DNA from 4 places in the Vibrio tapetis subsp. tapetis genome. Region 3 is predicted to be linked to each of the others. Evidence: predicted binding sites of a transcription regulator. Region 3 holds the regulator's gene; each other region holds the start of a gene.
The links. The regulator PurR, encoded in region 3, represses purine synthesis genes. The targets are predictions, from matches to a motif close to TNANGNAAACGTTTNCNTNA.

Region 1 (4,899 bases), 1.3 Mb from region 3:
ATGGCTCGCGTTTATGCAGGGCGAGTAATAGAGCGCAAACATACCCCTGCAACAGGAACCCAAGCCATTATTCAAGCACTGATGTCGGGTAAGCTTTGGCCTGGGTTTGCTAAATCACGACAGCGGGATATTCAAGTGTGGCAACTGTACGTTGATCTAGGTCTGGCCGATGAAGCACCCAAAAAAGAACAAAACAGACAGAGTCAGACCAATTTTGAAAAGTGGATGGCACAGCAACTTAACGAATTGGGCATTTCCGAAATGGATGAATTGGTATTGTTTGAGCCAGACGACTTTGGCTTCGAAGGCATCCCGTATTGGCAGCGCGAAGAATTTGACGGCTTGTACCCCAGTGAATTGCAGTTATCGGATATCAAGTTAACCGTGGATTATTTCCCGAATAAAAAACTAGTTCATGTGATCCGTCATTCAGGCTTACGCAAAGGCGATCCTAAACGTTGGGAGCTGCCGACTTGGAATGGATGGCGAATTCAATATAAGAAAGCCAGTCGACTGATAGATATCAAGTAGTTGGCGTACAAATTGCTTCATTTCATATAACTTATTGAAAACGGACACCGATTGCCGTGTGTGAGTGATTTATGAAATACAAACTACTGCTTGTGGCGATATTGTCTCCGTTACTGCAGGCTAAAAGCTTAAGTACCATTTCTAGTTACGAGGATACCTATGTAATTGGAAGCCATACCAGCAGCGTGAACAGGGAAGTGTATCAAGCGGGTGGGTTTGATGGGGCTGAACAGTTACAGCCATTTGAGGTTAAGTTTCAATTCTCATTTTCAGTTCCATTATTTCAGCTTACTTCAAATTCATCCATTGCGGCGTCTTATACTCAGGTGTCGCTGTGGCAGGTAGCAAACAATCAGATATCGTCACCTTTTCGAGAAACTAACTATAAACCCCAAGTGTTTGTCATGTATCGGCCTAACCTGTTTTTTATTAATAATATCGAATTTGGTTATAAACATGAGTCTAATGGACAAACGGCTAACTTATCTCGGAGCTGGGATAGAGCCTATGTCGCCCTAGAATTATTAGACGGCCCATTCGAATACGGATTGCATGCCTGGAGTGTCATTGGGCGTATCGGAGAAAACCCGGATATCTCGGAATATTACGCACCTTGGGAAGCATGGACGAAGCTCTATACTGGTGTGGGCGTATTTGATGCAAGAGGGTTCTATAATTTTGATACCAACAAAAGTGGCATTGAGCTGGGGTACACGTTTTACTTCAATGAGCTGATTGGTGTTTATGGGCAAGTTTATCATGGTTACGGTGAGACATTGATCGAATATGATCATAGTCATACTCGAGTTGGGCTTGGTCTGAAGCTGGTTAACTGGCAGTGATCTTCTGCGAAGAGTTATTTGCTTCATGATTTAATTTCATTACCGAAATACAGTACATCGTTTTCAAAACTGTTCTTATCGTGTTAATTGTTTGGTTCTATTATGCCCTTTTGGTCGATTTTATAGTCATAAAAGACCGATGTCTTATATCGTATTGATATATGCGATGTCATGGTCAATAGTAGTAAAACACTATGAGTTGTCTGCTGATATTAGGGTCTTACTATCAGCAGTTATAGCGCAAGTGACCGTGTGAATTGGCAAAGGATCAATGTTAATAATTCACATGGCTCTACGTTCTACGCCCACAAAAAATACTATAACGGGCTTAAGCGAACAACATGTCGGGGGGCACTATGAATAATCAGCATTCATCGGAAATAGTTTTTGATTACACCACCTTTCTTGGCGCAACATGCCGTAAGAAATGGACTTTTTTAGAAGCGATGCAATCTTTCGCACCAGTCTTTGGTATGCTTTGGAAAGATAGCGTTAATGAGCTTATGTCAAAGGAAGATCAACTGTGGGAGCAGGCGTTAACGTCGTTGTCTGCACAAAACAGTGATGAAGCCAATTTGGTGCGCTTAATTAAGCTTGCTCGTGTACAAGGCATTGGAAAGTTGACACTGAAAATGCCCTATGAACTGGATGTAGAGCAGCGAGATTCCATTGGAAAGCGCAGCCGTTCTGTGATTACGGAATTAGAAGACGACAGTTTTACCGTCGAGATTGCCGAGTAGCGTTTTTAAAACATGGCAAGCAACAGACATCAAAAAAGGAGGCTTGGCCTCCTTTTTTATTTACCTAAATAAGCATCAGTAATGTTAATCGATTAGGCCGTAATCGCGGCTCAATACATCAATGATTTCAGCTTTAGGATTGCTGCTCAGTTCAATTTTCTTACCGGTGATTTTTTCTGCAATAGAGGTATACGTATTGGAGATATCAATTAACGCTTGTTCTGGAAGTTCGTTGTCACGAGCCAGAGCAAAACGCTCATCCATACGGTCTTTATTTAAAAGAATATCGGCATCTTCAAAATGATTGAGTAGGAACTGACGGAAGCCTTCTTTCGAATTCTCAACAATCTTGCCAGCTTGGTACTGTTTTTCATCCCAAATACGAGACGAATCCGGAGTACCTACTTCATCCATATAGATGAGTTTTTCTTTGCCTTTTGAGTCATGTACGTAACCAAATTCAAATTTGGTATCAACGAAGATCTGTCCAACATTGGCCAGAGCGTTGCTGATGACATCAAAACCTTCAGACAGCAGTTTTTCGTAATGCGCTATATCTTCAGGTTGTGAAAAATTGAATGCTGCGAAGTTATTTTCGATATCTTGGCGAGTAATATTCACATCGTCGACAGCCGGTACACCAGGAATTCCTTCTAAAATTCCTTTGGTTGACGGTGTCATTAGCAATTCTGGCAGAGCTTTGTCTTTTTCTAGGCCTTCAGGCATTTGAATGCCACAGAATTCTCTTTCGCCATTAGCGTAAGAGCGCCACATGGAGCCTGTGATGTACTTACGGCAAATCGCTTCGATCATGACTGGCTTGGCTTTTTGAACGATCCACACAAACGGGTGGGGAATATCCAAAATGTGGCTATCCGCTAGGCCATTATCTTTAAACAGCTGGAACCAATGGTTAGAAATAGCATTTAAAGCCGCGCCTTTACCTGGAACGCCCTTTAGGCCTCCTTCAGCACGCCAAATACAGTCGAATGCCGAAATTCGGTCACTGATAACCATGATTGCTAAAGGCGCATCAGAGGCGACATCATAGCCTTTTTCTTTGATCAAGCGTTGGCTGTCGGCTTCGGTTAGCCAATAAACAGAACGAACTTTGCCACTATGGACAGGTTTATCGGTACGAATTGGGAGGTCATCATTTACTGCGAGAACTTGATCGGCGAGGCTCATTGCGACATTCCTATCTGGTATCAAACGTCAAAAAGAGAAACATACCACCATGGCATGTTTGTGATGTAGCGCATGATACCAGAACTGACGATCTCTGCCACACAAAAAGCAAACGTTTGCTCTTTGTGCAGGTTAATTGGCGATAATACTAGCAACTGCAATTGAAGCAGTTGCTTAGCTTCTGTTAATGAAATTGATTTTGGCCGTTTGAAAGGTAGAGCTCGCTATTGGCATCAATGAAAAAAACTTCACAGCCTAGCTGTTTTGCACGTTGTTGCAGGTGCTTTTGATCAATGGCAGAAATACTCTGGCTCGCGACAACGGCACTGGCGTTTCCGGCTTGCATTGCTTTTAACACAATTTCTTTCTCGCTCGATAAACGAGAAGCTTGAATGTGAACAACATGCTCTGCTGTAAATCTTAACTGTCTTAAACGGCTAGGACGAGGTCTAGGACACTGTGCAGTAAAAAGTACCCACTTTGCTCGGTGAGATAACTTTGCCAACCTTGCACTAACTCGTTCGCTTTTAACGAGATCAGTTGAGGCGCTTTTCGTCATCAGGGCAGTGGACACGAAAGCTTGCGAAGTTGGTGTATTTGGTTGAGCGTTAAGTGAATACATAATTACTGTTCCTTTATACATACTGTATGTATTTACAGTAGTTAAAGTTTGAGTGTTTATCAAGCGTTTTTTCCAGATAAACATCACAATTATGCAATGGCAAATTATAACTAATTGTTTTTAAGTGTTTTTATTTAAAATGATGAATGAGCCGGTTTGTATGCGATGTTGGCCGAAATTGATGAAATTGAGCAGGGATGTCATAGCAACGCTAGCGGGGGAACAGAAAAGGCTGAAGAAATTCAGCCTTATACAGTAGTTTTAGGGCTCAAGGCTCAAGGCTCAAGGCTCAAGGCAAAAGGGGGGAAGCACATGAAAAACCTTAAATCTGTGGCACTCATGTTTGGGGAACTATGCTGAGATCCTTTAAGAAAGAACGTCCGTTTTGAGGAGGGCTGGCGCCAAAAAATTCGCAGGCACTCGCTCCAACATCCGACATGGTGGCGCGCTCTCCTAGGTCATTTTTGTTTAGATTTGGCTGGTAAATAAGAAGCGGAACTTGCTCTCTAGTGTGTTTGGTGTGCCCTATAAAAGGGTCATTGCCATGATCCGCCATAACGACCAACACGTCGTTATCGGTCATTTTTTCGATGACGTTATTTATGCCCCGATCGGCGCGTTCGAGTACTTTCCAGTACATCCTTGGATCTTGCTGGTGGCCCGACAAATCCGTTTCTTGAACATTTGCGCAAAAGAAGCCGTGTTGGTGTTGCGTTAAATCTTGATTAAGCAATTCAAACACTTTATCGGTGTCTACGATGGATGTGTAAGACGTGCCAAATCGGTTTTGCACGATGTCAGCCACTTTTCCATACAAAAAGGTAGTGACCCCGTGGTTATGTAACAAGAATGGCGCTTGTGTTGACTCATCTACCCCAAACCCAAGGTGGATGACTTTAAAACCGTTTTCGTAAACGCCGGTATCTGGTGTGTTAACGCCAATGAAGGTTGTCACTTTATTGTCATCTTGCTTAAC
Region 2 (4,899 bases), 1.7 Mb from region 3:
TTACCCTGTACGGATTGGGTCGAAAATTGGTGAGTGGTGCTAGGGGCGACGTTGAAAGCATGGCTCATGACATATTGCCATTCTTTCCCATGAGGCTTTACTCGCCCATAGAGTTGAAACGTGAGTAAATGTGCCACTTCATGTGGTATGACTTCGTTGATAAAGTCTTGTTGGTTTTCCACAAAAAGGACTGGATTCAGGCGAATCTCATTACGTTGTAAATAGGCTTTTCCTGCCACTTTTCCGCGCACATTAAAATTGAGCGTGGGGGAAGGAAACGTTCGCTTAAACGTTGTTTTTGCTTGAGCTAAGCATTGCGCTATTTTCTTTTTTGCGGCGTACTCTAATTCTATATTGACCACATTGCCTCGGTTAAAGCGCTGTATTTAAAACGCCTCGATTATTAATAATCGAGGCGAATAGTAGCACTAAACTTGGCTTATGGATGATGCTTTTTCTTGATGGTTTCATGGTAAGCATGCCATGTGCCGTAACCTAGGATAGGCATGGTGAACAGCATACCTATGCCGTAAGTCGCGAAACCAATTAAGATACCGCCGCAGATAATAAAGCCCCATACAATCATGGTGGGGATATTATTTTTGACGGCATTAAAGCTGGTGAAGACCGCTGTCATCATATCCACGCGACGTTCCATCATCAGTGGAATAGAAAATGCAGAAATACTAAATATGACACAGGCGATGATACCCCCAACAATAGAACCTACCAGTAAAAATGGTAAAAAGTCCGATAATGGAGCGCCTTGCACTGAAGGATAAAGTGCATGGAGTAAGGCGGCAATTCTCATCCAAAAGATCATGGCTACGGCGAGTAATACTGCAAATGCCCATTGTGAAGAGGAGTTGCGTTGAATGGCTTTCATTGAGTGGAATAAGCTAACGGGCTGGCCTTTTTCTCTAGCCCAGCTGGCATCATAAAGTCCGAGGGCTAAAAAAGGGCCAATCAACATATAGACAACAAGGCTAGGCATCACAACAAGGTGTGTGCCTTGCCATTGCACAAGTAGCACGATGCCAACTGCGGCGGCCATAAAGCAGAGCCCATAAAAAGCACTGATGAGTGGCATGCGAACAAAATCGTTTAGGCCTAATGCTAGCCAATGAAAAGGAGCTGAAATACTCAGCTTGTTACAAGGGACGGTTCGGGCGTACAAATGATCCGGTACTTCGTTTTGCTTGCCGGATGCGTCTGACGGGTTAATCGTACGAGGCATATATCCTCCTTGATCGATTCTCGTTTTCGCTGGTGCAATTCCAGCGACCAATTAAGATGAACAATGACGAAATACCACGACGCTGTGCATCAAATTATCCAACAACACTCACATACTGCAATTGGGATTGTTGTTAATACATTGTTAACTATTGACGCTGTTTCATTAAAATACAAATGTTACCACCAGCAATTCTCACATAAAAAAAGCCCCTGCATAATGCAAGGGCTTGTATTTACTAGTGAATACTATAGAGAATTATTTAATTCCAGCAAACTCACGTAGGATGCTTGCTTTGTCAGTCGCTTCCCAAGGGAACTCTTCACGACCAAAGTGACCGTAAGCAGCCGTCTTTTTGTAGATAGGCTGAAGTAGGTTCAGCATTTCTTGCAGACCGTATGGGCGTAAATCGAAGTTTTGACGAACCGCTTCAATGATGATGTCGTGAGATACTTTTTCAGTACCGAACGTTTCAACCATGATAGACGTTGGATCAGCAACACCGATTGCGTAAGACAATTGAATCTCACAACGGTCAGCCATGCCAGCAGCAACAATGTTTTTTGCTACATAACGTGCAGCGTAGGCTGCAGAACGGTCAACTTTTGAAGGATCTTTACCTGAGAATGCACCGCCACCGTGACGAGCTGCACCACCGTAGGTATCAACGATGATCTTACGACCCGTTAGACCACAGTCACCCATAGGGCCACCGATAACAAAACGACCGGTTGGGTTGATAAAGAAATTTGTGTCTTTATTTAGCCACTCTGCAGGAAGTACCGGTTTGATGATTTCTTCCATTACCGCTTCACGAAGATCAGATGTTGAAACTGACTCTGAGTGTTGAGTAGAAAGTACAACAGCATCAATACCAACAATCTTACCTTGGTCGTATTGGAATGTTACTTGGGATTTAGCGTCTGGACGTAGGAAGTCCAGTTTGCCGCTCTTACGAACTTCCGCTTGTTTTTGAACAAGTAGATGAGAGTAAGTAATTGGAGCTGGCATCAAAATTGGTGTTTCGTTGGTTGCGTAACCAAACATAATACCTTGGTCACCAGCGCCCTGTTCTTTAGGGTCTGCTTTATCAACGCCTTGGTTGATGTCTGGAGACTGCTTACCAATGGTGTTCAGTACAGCACAAGAATCGGCATCGAAGCCCATGTCTGAGTGTACGTAACCAATTTCACGAACGGTTTCACGGGTGATTTCTTCGATATCAACCCACGCTGAAGTGGTCACTTCACCGCCAACCATGACCATGCCGGTTTTTACGTAAGTTTCACAAGCAACACGTGCTTTTGGATCCTGTTCGATGATGGCATCAAGTACAGCATCTGAAATTTGATCGGCGATTTTATCTGGGTGGCCTTCTGATACAGATTCAGAAGTAAATAGGTGCTTAGCCATGAGCGCTCCAATATTTCTTTTTAAAAAGAACAGGCATGCACCAAAAAAGCAGACCTATTCGCAAATTAGACGGTATAAACTGTAGGTGTATCTACATCTAGACGTCTATTCTAATTTGAACCGACCGAATTACAAGTGAAATTTTGTTCACACACAAGCCAATCGATTGCGTTTTTGACCTATTAAATTCAATTAGTTCGACAACATGTTAGAAAATAGTAGCAAAAATCACCAATTTCCCCAGTAAATCGTTTGCAGTGCTAGGGGGGCTTTGAGACAATACGCGCCGCCGAATTTGGTTATTCGGCGCCCTAATCCTTATTTTTTTATTCGCTTATGCACTCAGGAGCGTAAATGTCTTCTCGTAACCTTACTTCTAATAAAGAACTCGCTAATGCTATCCGTGCGTTGAGCATGGATGGTGTTCAACAAGCTAATTCAGGTCACCCAGGTGCTCCAATGGGCATGGCTGATATCGCTGAAGTTCTTTGGCGTTCTCATCTAAATCATAACCCACAAAATCCAGAGTGGGCCGATCGCGACCGTTTTATCTTGTCTAACGGTCACGGTTCAATGTTGATCTATTCTTTACTGCACCTTTCTGGTTACGATCTTTCAATTGATGATTTGAAAAATTTCCGTCAATTGCACTCAAAAACTCCGGGTCACCCAGAGTATGGTTATGCGCCGGGCGTTGAAACGACAACAGGTCCACTAGGCCAAGGCATCACCAATGGTGTTGGCATGGCAATGGCTGAAAAAGCACTAGCGGCTCAGTTTAACCGTGAAGGCCACGAAATCGTTGACCACAACACATATGTATTTATGGGTGATGGTTGTTTGATGGAAGGTATCTCTCATGAAGCATGTTCTCTTGCGGGTACTTTAGGTCTCGGTAAGCTTGTCGCTTTCTGGGATGACAACGGCATCTCTATCGACGGTGAAGTAGAAGGTTGGTTCTCTGATGACACGCCTAAGCGTTTCGAAGCTTACGGTTGGCATGTTATTCCAGCAGTAGACGGCCATGATCCTGAAGCAATCAATGCTGCAATCATTGCGGCTAAAGCTGATCCGCGTCCTACGCTTATCTGTACTAAAACAGTTATCGGCTTTGGTTCTCCAAATAAAGCGGGTACGCACGACTGTCACGGTGCTCCACTAGGTGCTGACGAAATCGCAGCAACTAAAGCGGCATTAGGTTGGGAACACGGTCCTTTCGAAATCCCTGCTGATGTCTACGGCCAATGGGATGCGAAAGAAGCGGGTACTGCTAAAGAAGCGGCTTGGAACGAGAAGTTTGAAGCATACGCGGCAGCATTCCCTGCAGAAGCGGCTGAGCTTAAGCGTCGTCTAAACGGTGACCTTCCTGCGCAGTGGGAAGAGAAAACAACTCAAATCATCGCTGACCTTCAAGCTAACCCAGCGAACATTGCTTCACGTAAAGCGTCTCAAAATGCACTAGAAGCATTTGGTGCGATGCTACCAGAATTCATGGGCGGCTCTGCTGACCTTGCGCCTTCTAACCTAACCATGTGGTCTGGTTCTAAGTCGCTAACTGCTGATGACTTCTCTGGTAACTACATCCATTACGGTGTTCGTGAATTCGGTATGACGGCTATCATGAACGGTATTGCTTTGCACGGTGGTTTCGTACCATACGGCGCAACATTCCTAATGTTCATGGAGTACGCTCGTAACGCAATGCGCATGGCTGCTCTGATGAAAACTCAGAATATCCAAGTGTACACGCACGATTCAATCGGCCTAGGTGAAGATGGTCCAACTCACCAACCTGTTGAGCAAATCGCTTCTCTACGTGTTACTCCAAACATGAGCACATGGCGTCCATGTGACCAAGTTGAATCTGCAGTTGCATGGAAACTGGCCATTGAGCGTAAAGATGGCCCTACGGCACTTATCTTCTCTCGTCAGAACCTTGCACAGCAAGCGCGTGACGCAGAGCAAGTAGCAAGCATTGCTAAGGGTGCTTACATCCTAAAAGACAGCGCTGAGAAACCAGAGCTTATCTTGATTGCTACTGGCTCAGAGGTTGAACTTGCTGTTGCTGCACACGCAGAACTTACGGCGCAAGGTAAGCAAGTACGTGTTGTTTCAATGCCATCTACCGATGCATTCGATAAGCAAGACGCAGCTTACCGCGAAGCGGTTCTACCGTCAGACGTAACCGCTCGTATCGCTGTAGAAGCAGGTATTGCTGATTACTGGTACAAGTACGTTGGCCTAGACGG
Region 3 (4,899 bases):
GACTTAAAATGTACTTCATCCCTTCGCAACACCAGATTGCTTTTGGCAAAATGTTGTCCCATCAGACGTGTTACTGATGGTCAGCTCAGTTTTATCCTCCACACCATTACTGGGCTTCACCGGCCGAGCTTTACTCACTACTACGGATTCATCTGCCACCTCGCACCAACATAGATCTTGGCTCTCGCCTTGAGTTTATGCTTCCGACGTTTGCTCGGATGTGGTGTCAGGCTTCCCCAGTTACTGCACTGGCTCCCTGTTAACAATGCCACCCTCAAGCACAATCTAGGTCTGATTGAGTATCGGGCTTCACGCTATTTTGCACGCTTACCCACCTAAATTGCCGAATCAGGTTCACTTTCGTTGTGTACTGTTAACTTCCTATCGCTTCCTTCAAACCCTGCCGTTGGCCAGCAACGCCCTTGCGATTCGGATTATCTTCCCCTCAATCAGGGTGATTTAGGCTTCTTTCAGCCTAATGGGTTTGCCAGCTTCGCTGGGCAAACAAAAATCGGCCGTAACTTACGTTACGACCGATTATGAGGCCTCTGGAGGATCGTTCAAGTAGCTAAACGATCGGCATTAAGATAATCATCTCGGTTTTTTTATGGCTCATTTACTAGAAGGGCTCACGAGGTCAATCACCCGCAAACATATAGCCTTCACCATGAACCGTTACGAAGATTTGTGGATTTTTAGGATCCTGTTCCATCTTGGCTCTCATTCGACGAATCAATACGTCGATAGTACGATCGTTAGGGGCGTCGACACGATGGCTGATCATATTCAAAATCCGTTCACGACTTAACACTTTGTTCGGATAAGATGACAAGGCAACAAGCAATTCGTACTCAGCCTTTGTCAGCTTGACCGGCTCTCCATTGCAACTTAATGATCTTCTTTGAACATCAAATGTCCATTCACCAAAACGCACAAGTTGTCCTGATTCTTCTTTTTGAATATCACGTGAAGAAGCTTCCGATACTAACGAAATTCTCCAAAGTAAATTCTTAACCCGAACGAGTAATTCTCGCAATTCAAAGGGCTTGGTAACGTAATCGTCTGCGCCCATCTCCAAACCAACAATTTTATCAATGCTGTCTGTACGACCGGTAACCAGTATGATGCCAATGTTAGACTGGCTACGAAGTTCTCGCGTCAGCATTAGCCCATCTTCGCTAGGAAGGTTAATATCTAGCATCACCAAATCTATGGAGTACTCACCCAAAATGGCACGCATCTGTTCGCCATTTTCAGCTTCGCTCACGGTATAACCTTCATTTTGGAAGTAACCCGCCAGCTTACTACGTGTGACCACATCATCTTCTACGACTAAAACGTGATAGCTCATCTACACCACTTATAATATTTTTATCTACACTCTCTATTTATTCTATTCACAATCCGTTACATATCTAGCGAATAGACTAAAATAACCATTTTTTTTAGCTTTTATTGATTCAGAGCAACCTTGACAGCCTGGGTTAATAATCAGCAATAAGCTTTCATTATTTAACATATTTTGGATTAGTTCTGTTCATCTTAATCCGTTAGAATCACCTTGTCAGTTCTTTATGAGAGTTATCCCTATGCAAGAAGCTAAAGCGTTCAACGAAAAACGGGCAGAGATATATTGGTGGCTATCGAGCCTATTTGCGCGTGAACTAACTGAAGATGAATTAACGGCGTACCATACAGCTGAGATCAGAGGCTTTATTTCTGGCTTAGGTGAAAACCCTCAGTTAACAGAGGCGACATCCGCGCTGATTAACTCGCTTAACCAACTGCAAGACCGTGCCGATGTTCAACTAGAACTGTCCGCCGACTTTTGTGGTTTGTTCTTAGCTACCGCCAAAAATGCGGCACTCCCTTATGCCTCCTTGTATATTGGCACTGAAGGTTTGTTAAACGGTAAACCTGCTCTGGCAATGGAGCAACTGATGAAAGACAAAAACATTACCAAGCAAGAAGGCTTTAATGAACCTGCCGATCATCTCGCATTAGAGCTCGACTTCCTTGGTAACCTAATCGTGCGTTCTAACGAAATCGACAATGAAAACGACTTTGAGTTGGCTTTACTGGAACAAAAACAATTTATCGAACAACACATGCTGACTTGGGTTCCATCATTTAACGCAAAATGCCGCCAATTCGATGAATTTGGGTTTTATGCCGCAGTAGCACAGCTGTTGCTTGCCTTCCTTAAGCTTGATTGTGAATACATTTCAGGCGAGCAGTAAAAGACATCTAGAGGGTCGAAAATACGGCCCTCTCCCTTCATTTTGGTCATCTCTCGTTATCATTTTTCATTCCTGAATTCACTGTTTTAATGAATACATCGTCGTTTTGAAACAAATAACGTTGTCAGAGTGTTTGAATCGGTCTAAAATTGTGATCGCAAACGATAAAATATGAAAACACGCCAGTTCCATGAAAACCGCCTATATTGAGCGGTTTTATTTTTTGCATTAATTATATTTGGTCAGCCCTCCATTAAACTAATACTCATACGGTGCTGACTCGACAGGAAATTTTTATGGCCACGATTAAAGATGTTGCGCGTATTGCCGGTGTATCGACTACTACGGTTTCACATGTAATTAATAAAACTCGTTTTGTTGCTGAAGCAACGCAAGAGCGAGTAAACAAAGCAGTAGAAGAACTAAATTATGCCCCAAGCGCTGTCGCACGCAGCCTTAAGTGTAATACGACCCGTACGATCGGCATGCTAGTAACTCAGTCTACCAACCCATTTTTCGCCGAAGTTGTCGACGGTGTTGAGAGCTACTGCTACCGTCAAGGCTACACTTTGATTCTGTGTAATACTGGTGGTATCTACGAAAAGCAACGAGATTATATCCGTATGCTCGCTGAGAAACGTGTAGACGGCATATTAGTCATGTGTTCAGATTTAACGGAAGAACTTCGTGGAATGCTTGATTCTCACGCTGACATTCCAAAAGTAATCATGGACTGGGGCCCTGAAAGCTCTCATGCAGATAAGATCATCGATAACTCTGAAGAAGGTGGGTATCTAGCAACGAAATACCTAATTGATCACGGACACACAGACATCGCTTGTTTAAGTGGCCACTTAGACAAACTCGCCTGCATCGAGCGTATAGCCGGTTATAAACGCGCTCTAGCCGAAGCAAACATTGAGTTCCAAGAAGATCACATCATTGAAGGTAATTTCGAATGTGATATGGCGGTTGTCGCAGCGGATAAAATCATTGCTATGGCACAACGCCCAACCGCGGTTTTTTGCTTCAATGACACCATGGCTCTTGGACTCTTAAGTCGTCTTCAAGAAAAAGGCCTGAGCGTTCCTGACGATATCTCTGTTATTGGTTACGATAATATTGAAGTCTCTGGTTACTTTTCACCGCCACTCACCACGGTACACCAACCTAAACGTCGTGTTGGTAAAACAGCTTTTGAGATCTTGCTTGAACGCATTAAAGATAAAGAACATGACAAACGAGTGTTTGAAATGCACCCCGAGATTGTTGAACGTCAATCCGTCAAAAGATTAATCTAGCAAATAGCAGATTAATTCATATTTAATGGCCCTTGCTTCATATGCGAGGGCTGTTTCATATTGTAGGCACTCTTATTTGAACCAATGTCACATTAAGAAACCTCAATTGTGATGTTTGTTCCGATTTTTCACTATGATTTTATTGTCACGCACAGGGCAAACTACTTGAAAAAGTAGGACGCAAAACTTCCGGCCTAAATCAATATGTATTATTGGTATGGTAGTGGGGTCGCCGATGGCAAATATGCAAAATTTATATAGCTACCTTGTGGCTTATATAACACTCGCATAGTTTTGCTCACTTCTCGGACCTGATTTTGGTGACGTTGTTTCTAAACCGAGATTATTAGCATGGATAAACCGATATTAAAAAACTCACTTAAGCTATTTGAGACTTTAGGGAAGATAAAATCTCGCTCTATGTTTGGTGGCTTTGGTGTCTTTGCAGACAATACTATGTTTGCTTTGGTCGTAAACGATACTCTTCACATAAGGGCTGATGCAGCCAATGCGCTGACATTTAAGCAACAAGGTCTTCAGCCTTATGTCTATAAAAAGCGTGGTTTTCCCGTCGTTACCAAGTATTTTGCATTACCTTTTCAGATGTGGGAAACGCCTCAAGATATCCTCGATATTGCACTTAAGGCTCTCACGGTTGCAAATACCGAAAAGCTCAAGCAAGCCGAGGTGAAACCAACTCGTTTAAAAGATTTACCTAACCTGCGTTTAGGTACTGAAAGAATGCTTAAGAAAGCCGGAATCAATAGTGCCGACGATTTACGCACTCACGGTGCAGCTAAAGCTTATCAAGCAATTAGCCAAACGCACACCGGAGATGTTGGATTCGAGCTATTGTGGGCGCTTGAAGGCGCTATTAACGGCACACACTGGTCAGTCATCCCGAAACAACGCAGAGACGAGCTCATCGATCAGCTAAATTAGGTCGACATAATATGAACAACAAAAAACCGCGAACTGACAAGCTCGCGGTTTTTTTTGTATCAAATGAAAGTTTTATCCTATTTCCTCTGTCATACTTATTAAGATTTATACAACTTTTCTAAACAGGACGTAAATATGAACAAGAAGATCATTTTAGGGATAGTCTTCATCGCTGTAATCGTGGTATTGGCGATCAATTTTGGTCCACACCTAACGCTTGAAAACGCTAAAGCCCAACAAGTTGCTTTAGGTGAGTTTATTGAAAACAATTTCATTGTTTCAGCGTTAAGTTACTTCGCATTATACGTATTAGTCACCGCCTTCTCTGTACCCGGAGCTACCGTAATTACCCTACTCGGCGCCGCACTATTTGGTTTTACCACCGGACTTATCTTAGTTTCTTTCGCCAGTACGCT
Region 4 (4,899 bases), 870 kb from region 3:
GCAGGACTGAGTCAAGGCGATCAAAATTGAAAACGAAAGGAAGAAAATAATGTCAGCGAATCAATGTCCGGCGTGTGAGAGCGAATTAGTCTGGAATAAAGGGATTTATCAATGTGAGGATTGTTCTGCGAGTTTTAAGAAAATAGGATTTTGTCCTGACTGCGAAGCGGAATTAGAAAAGCTGCAAGCTTGTGGGTCGGCAAGTCACTTTTGTCATCACTGCAATGAACTGAAATCCAAATCACGGGTACGATTTGAATTTCACAGTGCAGATTAAGGGCTCTCATTCTGAACAATTCAATCAGAGCAATGTTAGTCGATCGTTGAGTAAATTTTACCATCCGCAAGTCGAGTCACAAGACGATCACCAGATTGAACTTGGTTCGCTTTAGTGATGACTTGGCCGTCACTCGACTGAGAAATACTGTAGCCACGCATGAGTGTTGCTAAAGGGCTAACCGTATCAAGCTTTTCTGCCGCCATTGAAAGCTGGTGGCGGGAAATCAATAGTTGCCTGTCCATAGCATCCATGAGCTTTTGTTTAGAGCGAGCGAGGTGGTTTTGCTGTCCGGTAAGCTTGTGCGCCGGTGTCTGAAGTGCTAAACGGTGCGACAAGGATTGAACTCGATTCGAAGCCTTACGCACTTTGCTTTGTATCGCCGAGTGCAGGCGGACTTCTAACTCATCTAACTTCTGAGACTGCAATTGAAGTAGGTAATTCGGATGACGTTTTTCAAGTTGGCGTTCTAGCTGGCTGAACTGATATTTGTAATCAGACAAGTAGCGAGACATGGCATGTGCCAGTTGTTGCTTTCTTTGACTGATAGCTTGATCTTTATGGCTGTTATCACGGCTGATCAACTCAGCCGCCGCTGATGGAGTGGGGGCTCGCATGTCTGCTACAAAGTCAGCGATCGTGACGTCAACCTCATGGCCAACCGCAGAAACGATCGGAATTTGACTAGAAGCAATGGTGCGCGCCAAAATTTCATTATTGAAGCACCAGAGGTCTTCTAGAGAACCACCACCTCGGCCAACAATCAAAACATCACATTCGTTGCGACTGTTTGCGCGACCAATGGCTTGGGCGATAGAGATCGCGGCGTTGTCACCTTGAACCATGGTTGGATAAATCACAACCGGTAGGCTAGGGTCGCGTCGTTTGAGTACATCCAAAATATCGTATAACGCAGCCCCCGTTTTTGACGTGATGACACCAACGCATTTCGGATGCTCCGGGATTGGCTGTTTGCTGCTTTGGGAAAAAAGCCCTTCAGCGGCAAGTTGCATCTTTAACGCTTCAAATTGCTGTTGCAGTCGGCCATCACCCTCAGGTTGCATGCTTTCAATGATCAGTTGGTAGTCACCACGAGGCTCATAAAGAGACAGGCGTGCTTTCACTAATACTTGATTGCCACTTTGGGGTTTAAAGGTAACGCGACGATTATTGCCACGGAACATGGCACATTTGACTTGGGCACGGCTATCTTTAAGAGTGAGATACCAGTGGCCTGAAACCGGTGCAGAAAAATTCGAAATCTCACCAACTAACCATACGATGCCCATCTCGTTCTCAAGTAACAGACGAACTTCGGCATTAAGACGAGAAACAGTGAAAATATTATTATTGGTCAGAGAAGACACAATCTAATCTCGGGGACCTGAGTATGGAAGTTAGCGGCAATATAATACATATCAAGGGGTACATTGCAAATTAAATTTAAAAAAATGTGTGGTCAAGCGATTGCGCTGTGCGTATAATCCGTCTGCAATATCAAATCCAAATCAACTTTATTATGCGAAACGATAAAGTTTGGGTTTACTCCTTTTAACACCTTTGTTGTGAGATATTGCAAATGCTACGAATCGCAAAAGAAGCTTTAACTTTTGATGACGTCCTACTCGTCCCAGCACACTCTACCGTTCTTCCGAACACAGCTGATCTTCGCACTCAGTTAACTAAAAACATCACGCTGAACGTTCCAATGATCTCAGCATCAATGGATACAGTTACGGAAGCGCGCCTTGCAATTGCATTGGCGCAAGAAGGTGGTATCGGCTTTATCCACAAAAACATGTCTATTGAGCAGCAAGCTCATCAAGTGCATCTTGTTAAGATCTTTGAAGCTGGTGTTGTTACAGCGCCCGTTACTATTAAGCCTGAAGCAACCATTGCTGATGTTAAAACACTAACAGAAGACAACGGCTTTGCTGGTTACCCTGTTGTAACAGCAAATAACGAACTGGTTGGTATCATTACTGGCCGTGACGTTCGTTTCGTTACCGATTTAACGAAAAAAGTTGAAGACGTAATGACACCGAAAGCTCGCCTTGCAACCGTAAAAGAAGGGACTTCTCGCGAAGAAGTTCAAAAGCTAATGCAAGAGCACCGTGTTGAGAAAATCCTGGTTGTGAATGATGAATTCCAACTAAAAGGTATGATCACGGCAAAAGACTTCCACAAAGCAGAACGTAAACCAAACGCATGTAAAGATGCGCAAGGTCGTCTACGTGTTGGCGCAGCCGTTGGTGCTGGCGCTGGTAACGAAGAACGTGTTCAAGCATTGGTTGAAGCAGGCGTTGACATTCTTCTTATCGATTCTTCACACGGTCACTCTGAAGGTGTACTTAACCGCATTCGTGAAACACGTGCGGCATTCCCAGATCTAGACATCATCGGCGGTAACGTTGCGACAGCATCAGGTGCTCAAGCACTAATCGATGCTGGTGTAAGTGCAGTTAAAGTGGGCATCGGCCCTGGCTCTATCTGTACTACTCGTATCGTTACGGGTGTTGGTGTTCCTCAAATTACCGCTATCTCTGATGCGGCTGAAGCGGCAAACAAGGCAGGTATTCCTGTTATTGCTGATGGCGGCATCCGTTACTCTGGTGACATTTGTAAAGCAATCGCAGCGGGCGCATCTTGTGTGATGGTTGGCTCTATGTTTGCGGGTACTGAAGAAGCGCCGGGTGAAGTTGAACTTTACCAAGGCCGTACTTACAAATCTTACCGTGGCATGGGCTCGCTTGGTGCAATGTCTCAAGGTTCTTCTGACCGTTACTTCCAGTCAGATAACGCAGCAGACAAGCTTGTTCCTGAAGGTATCGAAGGTCGTATCGCATACAAAGGCCGCTTGAAAGAAATCGTTCACCAACAAATGGGTGGTTTACGTTCAAGCATGGGTCTAACCGGTAGTGCAACTATCGAAGACATGCGTACTAAAGCTGAATTTGTTCGCATCTCTGGTGCTGGCATGAAAGAGTCACACGTACACGACGTACAAATGACTAAAGAAGCACCTAACTACCGCACTGGTCAGTAATTAGCCCAGACTTAACCTTGGAGATACCGCGGTATCTCCATCGCTTAACCTATTTGATCTTAAGAGAAGACAATGACTAAGAACATTCATGACCAACGTATTTTGATCCTAGATTTTGGCTCACAGTACACTCAGCTTGTAGCTCGCCGTATCCGTGAAATCGGTGTTTACTGTGAACTTTGGAGCTGGGACGTTGAAGAATCGGACATCCGTGAATTCAACCCAGACGGTATCATTCTTTCTGGTGGCCCTGAAAGCGTTACAGAAGCAAATTCTCCTCGTGCTCCTCAGTACGTATTTGATTCTGGTGTACCTGTATTCGGTATCTGCTACGGCATGCAAACCATGGCTGAACAGCTTGGTGGTAAAGTTGCTGGTTCTAATGAGCGTGAATTTGGTTACGCAGCAGTACAAGTGACTGGCGAATCTGCTTTGTTTAAAGATCTTGAGAGCACTCAAGATGTTTGGATGAGCCACGGTGACAAAGTGGTAGAGATCCCATCTGATTTTGTTAAAACAGCGCAAACAGACACTTGTCCGTATGCTGCTATGGCAAATGAAGAGAAGAAATACTACGGTGTTCAGTTCCACCCTGAAGTAACCCACACTAAAAACGGCCTAAAAATGCTTGAGAACTTCGTTCTTAACGCTTGTGATTGTGAAGGTTTGTGGACATCAGAATCTATCATTGAAGACGCTGTTGCTCGCATTAAAGAGCAAGTAGGCGACGATGAAGTCATTCTGGGTCTTTCTGGTGGTGTTGATTCATCGGTTGTTGCCATGCTTGCTCACCGAGCAATTGGCGACAAACTAACATGTGTATTCGTTGATAATGGTCTTCTTCGTTTAAACGAAGCTGAGCAAGTAATGGATATGTTCGGTGATAAATTTGGCTTGAACATCATTCATGTTGAAGCTGAAAAACGTTTCCTTGAAGCTCTTGAAGGCGAAAGCGATCCTGAAGCTAAGCGTAAAATCATTGGTCACGTATTTGTTGATATCTTTGATGAAGAATCAAAGAAACTGTCTAACGCGAAATGGTTAGCTCAAGGTACCATCTACCCAGATGTTATCGAATCTGCCGCGTCTAAGACGGGTAAAGCGCATGTAATTAAATCTCACCATAATGTTGGCGGTTTACCGGACGATATGGAGATGGGCCTTGTTGAGCCACTACGTGAGCTATTTAAAGATGAAGTCCGTAAGATTGGCTTGGAGCTAGGTCTTCCATACAACATGCTTTACCGCCATCCATTCCCAGGTCCTGGTCTAGGTGTTCGTGTTCTTGGTGAAATCAAGAAAGAGTACTGTGACTTGCTACGTCGTGCTGATGCTATCTTCATTGAAGAGCTGCACGCAGCAGACTTATACAATAAGGTATCTCAAGCATTTACTGTCTTCCTACCAGTACGTTCTGTTGGCGTAATGGGCGATGGCCGTAAATACGATTGGGTTGTCTCTCTACGAGCTGTAGAAACCATTGATTTCATGACTGCGCATTGGGCTCACCTGCCGTACGATTTTCTTGGTAAGGTATCTAACCGCATTATTAATGAAGTAGAAGGTATTTCTCGTG

Region 1: the regulator PurR is predicted to act here: its motif matches at 3,406-3,425, upstream of VTAP4600_RS02110 (phosphoribosylaminoimidazolesuccinocarboxamide synthase).
Region 2: the regulator PurR is predicted to act here: its motif matches at 2,805-2,824, upstream of metK (methionine adenosyltransferase).
Region 4: the regulator PurR is predicted to act here: its motif matches at 1,802-1,821, upstream of guaB (IMP dehydrogenase).

The regions. Positions count from the first base shown of each region.
Region 1 is NZ_LT960611.1:456,097-460,995, forward strand. It holds gene VTAP4600_RS02095 (helicase-related protein) at 1-531, shown strand, start outside; gene VTAP4600_RS02100 (phospholipase A) at 603-1,373, shown strand; gene VTAP4600_RS02105 (transporter) at 1,730-2,113, shown strand; gene VTAP4600_RS02110 (phosphoribosylaminoimidazolesuccinocarboxamide synthase) at 2,198-3,301, opposite strand; gene VTAP4600_RS02115 (hypothetical protein) at 3,486-3,923, opposite strand; gene VTAP4600_RS02125 (phosphopentomutase) at 4,261-4,899, opposite strand, start outside.
Region 2 is NZ_LT960611.1:39,595-44,493, forward strand. It holds gene VTAP4600_RS00245 (SprT family zinc-dependent metalloprotease) at 1-362, opposite strand, end outside; gene VTAP4600_RS00250 (DUF2189 domain-containing protein) at 440-1,237, opposite strand; gene metK (methionine adenosyltransferase) at 1,496-2,650, opposite strand; gene tkt (transketolase) at 3,005-4,899, shown strand, end outside.
Region 3 is NZ_LT960611.1:1,719,202-1,724,100, forward strand. It holds gene torR (two-component system response regulator TorR) at 638-1,351, opposite strand; gene torD (molecular chaperone TorD) at 1,590-2,240, shown strand; gene purR (HTH-type transcriptional repressor PurR) at 2,537-3,541, shown strand; cyclic di-GMP riboswitch class I at 3,687-3,778, shown strand; gene VTAP4600_RS07640 (TfoX/Sxy family DNA transformation protein) at 3,893-4,483, shown strand; gene VTAP4600_RS07645 (TVP38/TMEM64 family protein) at 4,619-4,899, shown strand, end outside.
Region 4 is NZ_LT960611.1:2,590,250-2,595,148, reverse strand. It holds gene VTAP4600_RS11555 (zinc ribbon domain-containing protein) at 50-277, shown strand; gene xseA (exodeoxyribonuclease VII large subunit) at 313-1,644, opposite strand; gene guaB (IMP dehydrogenase) at 1,857-3,323, shown strand; gene guaA (glutamine-hydrolyzing GMP synthase) at 3,396-4,899, shown strand, end outside.